Duganella zoogloeoides: one gene and its partner. The protein of the gene in region 2 binds, or shares a complex with, the protein of the main gene of each other region. Links are inferred from orthologs where the notes say so. Each region holds a gene or a part of one and is shown on either strand. Other genes may lie near its edges. The genes, in order: SR858_RS04835 and eno.

The links.
Region 1: the proteins of eno (region 2) and SR858_RS04835 are in contact, whole or in part, in a solved structure (PDB 2FYM), measured with the Escherichia coli proteins. The link is inferred for Duganella zoogloeoides from one-to-one orthologs.

What each region holds. Positions count from the first base shown.
Region 1 is NZ_CP140152.1:1,103,808-1,107,997, forward strand. What follows is about bases 312-4,190. They hold SR858_RS04835 (Rne/Rng family ribonuclease), read right to left. Parts: upstream 3,875-4,190; coding sequence 512-3,874; downstream 312-511. Outside these bases: GTP 3',8-cyclase MoaA, read right to left, coding at 1-301. UniProt on the Escherichia coli protein: Endoribonuclease that plays a central role in RNA processing and decay. Required for the maturation of 5S and 16S rRNAs and the majority of tRNAs. Also involved in the degradation of most mRNAs.
Region 2 is NZ_CP140152.1:1,235,593-1,238,887, reverse strand. What follows is about bases 285-3,268. They hold eno (phosphopyruvate hydratase), read right to left. Parts: upstream 2,427-3,268; coding sequence 1,143-2,426; downstream 285-1,142. Other genes in these bases: SR858_RS05440 (CTP synthase), read right to left, coding at 2,579-3,268; ftsB (cell division protein FtsB), read right to left, coding at 736-1,089; SR858_RS05455 (transporter substrate-binding domain-containing protein), read right to left, coding at 285-715. Outside these bases: more of SR858_RS05455, read right to left, coding at 1-284; more of SR858_RS05440, read right to left, coding at 3,269-3,295. UniProt on the Escherichia coli protein: Catalyzes the reversible conversion of 2-phosphoglycerate (2-PG) into phosphoenolpyruvate (PEP). It is essential for the degradation of carbohydrates via glycolysis.

The DNA of each region.
Region 1 (4,190 bases), 130 kb from region 2 along the record:
GTTCGCCGCCGGTCAGGCGGATTTTTTCGACGCCGTGGGCAATGAAGATGCGGGCGATACGGGTAATTTCCTCGAACGACAGCAGCGCGGTATGCGGCAGGTACTGGTAATCGTTGTTGAACACCGCCTTGGGCATGCAGTACACGCAGCGGAAATTGCAGCGGTCGGTGACCGAGATGCGCAGGTCGTGCAGCGGCCGCGCCAGGCGGTCGGCAAGCAATCCGGTGGGCGCTTCGAGCGGGAAGGGGATGGCCGGCGCGCTGGCGCGCTGCGCGGTCATCATGATGACTTTCTCTGACATGACTCGTGGTCTGAACTCTAAACTTGCTGGGATTGAAAGGTAGTTCCGCGCTGTACTGACTGCGCCATGTGCTTACGATACCACGAGCGGGCGTTGCTCGTAGCCATACACCCGGCCAGGGCAACCGTGCCCGATGAGCTTTTGCCGGCTGCGACAGTGCATAAAAAAAGGGAAGCGCGAGGCTTCCCTTTGATCAGCTCACCGCAACGATCAGCGGCGCGTGTCGATCTGCACCATCGGCTCGTCGTTCTGCGGCGGCAGCGGCTTGCGCTCGCGTGGCACGCGGACCGGCGCTACCACCTTGGCGGCAGCTTCCTGCGCGGCGCGCAGTTTTTCCGGATCGGTGGCCGCCAGGGTCAGGCCGGCGGAGCCGAGCACGGCTTGCAGGTCGGCCGGGGTCGCTGCTGCCACAGGTGCAGGCGCTGCGGTTGGGGCAGGTGCTGCGACTGGTGCTGGTGCCGGAGTTGCCACTGGAGCAGGGGCCGGAGCCTCCACCGCAGCAGGAGCAGCAGTCGCTACTGGAGCAGAAGCCGCCACTGGTGCAGGGACTGGCGCCTCTGCAACTGGTGCTGGCGCTGCTTCGGCAACCGCCGGTGCTGCTACAGGGGCTGCTACCACAGCGGCTTCGGCTACAGGCGCTGCGGCCACCGCTGCTGGCGCAACGGGCGCAACTGGCGCTTCCACCTCGGCTGCTGCCACCGGCGCTGGCGCGGCTTCTGCCACGGCCGGCGCTGCTGGTGCAACCTGCTCAGCAGGCGCAGCAGGTGCCAGTGGTGCTTCAGTGGCAGTTGCCACCGGTGCTGCTGGCGCTTGCGCTGCGGTCGGTGCTGCTACCGATACCACTGGCGCTGCTGCGGCCACCGGAGCGGCCGGCTCTGCTACTGCTGGTGCTGTTTCACTGGCGACTTCCACTGTTGCCGGGGCTGGCGCCTTGGCAACAACTGGCGCGGCCGGGGCGACGTCCGCTGCCGGCGTGGCTGCTGCCACGACAGGCTCGGCAACTGGTGCCGGCGCTTGTTCGGCGGCAGGAGCAGCCTCAACTGCGGCGGCTGCGGCTGCTGCCGGTGCTGCAACGGCTGCGACTTGCGCACCATCGTGCTCGGCGTAGCCTTGCTCGCCATCGGCGCCCTCACTGCCTTCGCCTGCCTCGTTGTCCTGGCCTTCGCCATCACGATCACGGCGGTTACGGTTGCGGCCGCCACGACGACGGCGACGACGCGGCTCATCGCCTTCGCCTGCCAGGTCTTGCGCTTCGCCTTCCGGACCGGCATTCGGTGCGGTTTTCAGGATGCTGGTGGCTTCGGCTTCAGGACCCGTCGCAGGGGCCAACACGCCTGCTGCGAAGGTGCCCGAGGCGGCAACCGACGCTGCGGCAACCGGTGCTCCTGCGCCCAGTGCCAGCTCATCAACCTTGGCTTCCACCGGCGCCTTGTCGGCACGTGGTTCACGTGGTGGACGCGGTTCGCGTGGCGGACGCTCACCACGTTCCGGACGCTCGCCGCGCTCGGGACGTTCCGCGCGTTCAGGACGCTCGGCGCGTTCAGTGCGTTCGCGTGGCGGCTGGCCGTCTGCTGGTGCATTGTCGCGGCCTTCGCGTGGCTCACGGCCTTCACGCGGTTCGCGTGGTGGACGCGGTGGACGGGCCGGGCGGCCGGCGTCGGCGGCCTTGGTCTCGTCCGATACCGGACGGGCGGCGCCTGGTTCGCGCTCTTCGCGTTCCGGACGGCCATTCTTGCCGGTGCGGGTACGGCCGCGGGGGCCACGGGTGGCGTTGCGGTCGGCATTACGGTCCGGCGACGGCGCCTTGACCACGATGGTCGGCTGCTGCGGCAGGACCGGTTTCGCCGGTTCCGGGCTCAGGAAGCTGAACAGCTTGGCAAAGAAACCTTTCGGCGCTGGCGCCGGCACCGGGGCCGGGGCTGGCGTGATGACGGTTTCGGCCGGCTTGCGCTCGACCAGCGGTGCTGGCTGGTCAGGGGTGATGGTCTTGACCATGGCTTCCTGGCGTGGCTTGGCTTCTTCCTTCTGGCGCTTGCTGTAGGCCATGTCGGTTTCCGCTTGCTCGGCCAGGTTGTAGCTGGCCTGGCTGTCCTCCAGGCGCGGATCGTCATGCTTGATGCGCTCAAGCTTGTAGTGCGGCGTGTCGAGGTGCTTGTTCGGGATCAGAATCACGGAAATGCGGTGACGGTTCTCGATTTTCAGCACTTCGCCGCGTTTTTCGTTGAGCAGGAACGCTGCCACATCGACGGGCACTTGCACGTGGATGGTGGCCGAGTTTTCCTTCATCGCCTCTTCCTGGATGATGCGCAGGACTTGCAGGGCCGACGATTCGGTATCACGGATGTGGCCGGTGCCGGAGCAGCGCGGGCAGGTCACGTGCGAACCTTCCGACAGCGACGGACGCAGGCGCTGGCGCGACAGTTCCATCAGGCCGAAGCGCGAAATCTTGCCCATCTGGACACGGGCACGGTCGTGGTGCAGCGCATCCTTGAGGCGTTGTTCGACCTCGCGCTGGTTCTTGGCCACTTCCATGTCGATGAAGTCGATCACGATCAGGCCGCCCAGGTCGCGCAGGCGCAGCTGGCGGGCCACTTCTTCGGCCGCTTCGCAGTTGGTGTTGAAGGCGGTGGTTTCGATGTCGGAACCGCGGGTGGCGCGGGCCGAGTTGACGTCAACGGACACCAGGGCTTCGGTGTGGTCGATGACGATGGCGCCGCCCGATGGCAGCGGCACGGTGCGGCTGTAGGCGGTTTCGATCTGGTGTTCGATCTGGAAGCGCGAGAACAGCGGCACGTCGTCGCTGTAACGCTTTACACGGTGCACCATGTCGGGCATCACGTGGCTCATGAACTGGTGTGCCTGCTCGTAAATCTCGTCGGTATCGATCAGGATCTCGCCGATATCGGGCTGGAAGTAATCGCGGATGGCACGGATCACCAGCGACGACTCCTGGTAGATCAGGAAGGCGCCGGAAGCCGACTTGCCAGCGCCTTCGATCGCGCGCCACAGTTGCATCAGGTAGTTCAAGTCCCATTGCAGTTCATCGACGTTGCGGCCGATGCCGGCGGTGCGGGCGATGACCGACATGCCTGCTGGCAGGTCGAGCTTGTCCATGGTCTCGCGCAGTTCCTGGCGCTCTTCACCTTCGACGCGACGCGAAACACCACCACCGCGCGGGTTGTTCGGCATCAGGACCAGGTAGCGACCGGCCAGCGACACGAAAGAGGTCAGGGCGGCGCCTTTATTGCCGCGCTCTTCCTTTTCGACCTGGACCATGATTTCCTGGCCTTCGCGCAATGCTTCCTTGACGGACGCGTTGCGAACATCGACGCCTTCCTTGAAATAAGTTCGCGCTACTTCTTTGAATGGGAGGAAACCGTGGCGATCTTCGCCGTAGCTGACGAAGCAAGCTTCGAGCGATGGTTCGATGCGGGTGATCACGCCTTTGTAGATGTTGGACTTGCGCTGTTCGCGTCCGGCGGTTTCGATATCGATATCGATCAGTTTCTGACCATCGACAATCGCTACGCGCAGCTCTTCTTGCTGCGTAGCATTAAACAACATGCGTTTCATTTTTTTAACTCCGCGACCCGTAGGCCAGCTCTATGCCGTCGGCTCGTGGAAGCCGGCGACGAAGGTTTTGGGGTATACGCGAAGAGTCAGAACGATTGCGGGGGGTATTGCCCATTCTGTGCGGAGCAGCAGCGCGGGAGGTAACCGGCGCTGCGGACGCAACTGGGCGCTGAGAGGCTGAACGTCAGGCCGCGGGCTCGCATCACCTGTACACCTCCATGCGGCCCATAAGGACGGCAGAGAAATACAGGCGGTGAGCAGCAACGTTGAGAGCCAAATCCTCAAGCTTACATACTACAAGTAATCAATATCGCAG
Region 2 (3,295 bases):
GCGGCTGTGGCAGTTGCACGATGGCGCCCTTGTAGCGGTCCAGCATGAGCTTGAGGTGCTTGGGCACCACGGCCGCCGCCACCACGCCATCGACGCGGCCAAGCCGCAGTTTTTCGATATTGCGCTCGAGATCGCGGCCGCCGTCATCGATGCTCAGGCCGGCCTCGCGCAGACGTGCAGTATAGCTTTGCCCGAGCGCCACGCCCAGCACCTTGCCTTTGAAGTACTGCATTGGATCGGTGGTCGCGGGCAGCTTGTCCCTGGCGCGTACCAGCACCACCAGGGTGTTGTGCATGGCACGCTCGAGGTCGATGTTGCCCTTCTTGTCGCGCGGCAGCGCGATGCCCGCCGGATAAGTGGGCATTTCACCGAGCGGCGACATGTCGATGTCGCCATTGGCCAGCGCCACGCGCAGGCGCGCCGGCGGCAACCGTACCAGCGTGGGCGCACAGCCGAAGCCGGCGGCCTGGGCAGCGTCGCGCATCAAATCCACGGCAGCGCCGGGCGGTTCAGGCACCTGCTCGCCCTCGCCCATCCAGTACGGCGGGCGGTGCTGGTCGATGTAGCCGATGCGCAGGGGAATGCAGGCGTCAACAGCGCCAGCGGAGGTAACGGCCGCAGCGGCAATTGCGGCAGCGGTAGCAACGCCAGGTGGGACAGCAGCGGCAAGCACCGGGCCGGACATCGCGCCCAGTGCGAGCATCGTCCACAGCATGATGGCGCGCCAGACCATGTTCAATGGGCGGAAGTGGACGTCGGGCGGGCAGGAGCATCGGCCGACGGCGGCGCTGCCAGCGGCACGTTCGGCACGGAATGGCCCTTGCCGACGATTTGCACGAAAATCTCGTTTTCCTTGATCATGCTGAGCTCGTAACGGGCGCGTTCTTCGACGGCGCCGGTGCCGTCCTTGAGGTCGCGCACTTCGGAATCGAGCTTGGCATTGCGGGCCAGCAGCTCCGCATTTTTCTTGTGGGCCGCATCGACCTGGGCCTCGAAATCGGCCACGCGCAGCCAGCCGCCCTTGCCCAGCCAGAGCGGGTACTGTATCAACAGCAGCAGGACTGCCAGGCCTAGTGTAATCAGACGCATGGAATAGGGAGTATAAAAAAGCGGCCGGGAAGTTCCGGCCGCTCGGTACAGAATTACTTCAGGTTGTAGAAGGCGTCGCGGCCTGGGTAGGAAGCGATGTCGCCCAGATCTTCTTCAATGCGCAACAGCTGGTTGTACTTGGCCATGCGGTCCGAACGCGACATCGAGCCGGTCTTGATCTGCAGGGCGTTCAGGCCAACAGCGATATCGGCAATGGTCGAATCTTCGGTCTCGCCCGAACGGTGCGAGATCACGGCGGTGTAGCCGGCGCGCTTGGCCATTTCGATGGCAGCAAAAGTTTCGGTCAGGGTGCCGATCTGGTTGATCTTGATCAGGATCGAGTTGGCGATGCCTTTCTGGATGCCTTCTTTCAGGATCTTGGTGTTGGTGACGTACAGGTCGTCGCCCACCAGTTGCACCTTCTGGCCCAGTTCCTTGGTCAGAATCGCCCAGCCGTCCCAGTCGCCTTCGTGCATCGCGTCTTCGATCGAGATGATCGGGTACTTGTCGCACCAGGTGGCCAGCAGGTTGGTGAACTCGGTGGCGGTGAGCGACAGGCCCTCGCCTTCCAGTTCGTACTTGCCGTTCTTGTAGAATTCCGACGCGGCGCAGTCCAGGCCCAGTGCGATCTGGGTGCCTGGCTCGTAGCCGGCTTCTTCGATGGCCTGGATGATCAGCTTGATGGCTTCCTCATGGTTGGCCAGCGATGGCGCGAAACCGCCTTCGTCGCCCACGGCGGTGCTCAGACCCTTCTTGTGCAGGATCTTTTTCAGGGTGTGGAACACTTCCGCGCCGTAACGCACGGCTTCCTTGAACGATGGTGCGCCCACTGGAATGATCATGAATTCCTGGATGTCCAGGTTGTTGTCGGCGTGCGCGCCGCCGTTGATCACGTTCATCATCGGCACGGGCAGCTGCATCGCGCCCGAACCGCCGAAGTAGCGGTACAGCGGCAGGCCCGCTTCTTCGGCAGCGGCCTTGGCCACGGCCATCGACACGGCCAGCATGGCGTTGGCGCCCAGGCGGCTCTTGTTTTCGGTACCGTCGAGGTCGATCAGAGTGCGGTCCAGGAACGCTTGCTCATTGGCGTCGAGGCCCATGATCGCTTCCGAGATTTCGGTGTTGATGTTTTCGCAGGCTTGCAGCACGCCCTTGCCGAAGTAACGCTTCGGATCGCCGTCGCGCAGCTCGATCGCTTCGCGCGAACCGGTCGATGCGCCCGACGGCACAGCCGCGCGGCCCATCACGCCCGATTCCAGCAACACGTCGCATTCGACGGTTGGATTGCCGCGCGAGTCGATGATTTCACGGCCGATAATATCAACAATAGCACTCATTTAATTCTCCAAAGTTAGACGAAACAGAGTCCGCTCGCTGCATCTTGCGCGCATGTGCGAGTGAAATAATAACGGGAATATAACCCAGTGCGGGCGCTTATGGCTACACGCACGCACCGGGCAGACTGCCTTGGTTGAAGCTGACAGCGCAGTTACGCCGCCTCTCCTTGCAGTTGACCATCAGTGGAGCGATTGCCGCCAGCAGCCTTGTGGGCCAGTGCCGCCTTGATGTACGAAGTAAACAGCGGATGGCCGTCACGTGGCGTCGATTTGAATTCAGGGTGGTACTGCACGCCCATGTACCACGGGTGGGCGTTGTCGCCGGTGCGTGGCAGTTCCATGATTTCGCACAGGTCCTCGGTCGGCGTACGGGCCGCCACCACCAGGCCGGCAGCTTCCACGCGCGGCAGGTAATGGTTGTTGGCTTCGTAGCGGTGACGGTGACGCTCGGTCACGACCGCGCCGTAGATCTCGGCAGCCAGCGTACCCGGCTTGATCTCGCAGGTTTGCGCGCCCAGGCGCATGGTGCCGCCCAGGTCGGAATTCTCGTCGCGTTTTTCAACCTTGCCGTCCTGGCCTTGCCACTCGTCGATCAGGGCCACCACGGGTTGCGCGGTATCGAGGTCGAACTCGGTGGAGTTGGCGGTGGTCAAACCTGCCTTGTGGCGCGCATATTCGATCAGCGCCACCTGCATGCCCAGGCAGATGCCCAGGTAAGGGATCTTGTTTTCACGGGCGAACTGGGCGGCCATGATCTTGCCTTCCACGCCGCGCTTGCCGAAGCCGCCCGGCACCAGGATGGCGTCGTACTTGGCCAGCTCGGCGCAGCCGGTGGTTTCGATCTCTTCCGAGTCGATGTACTCGATGTT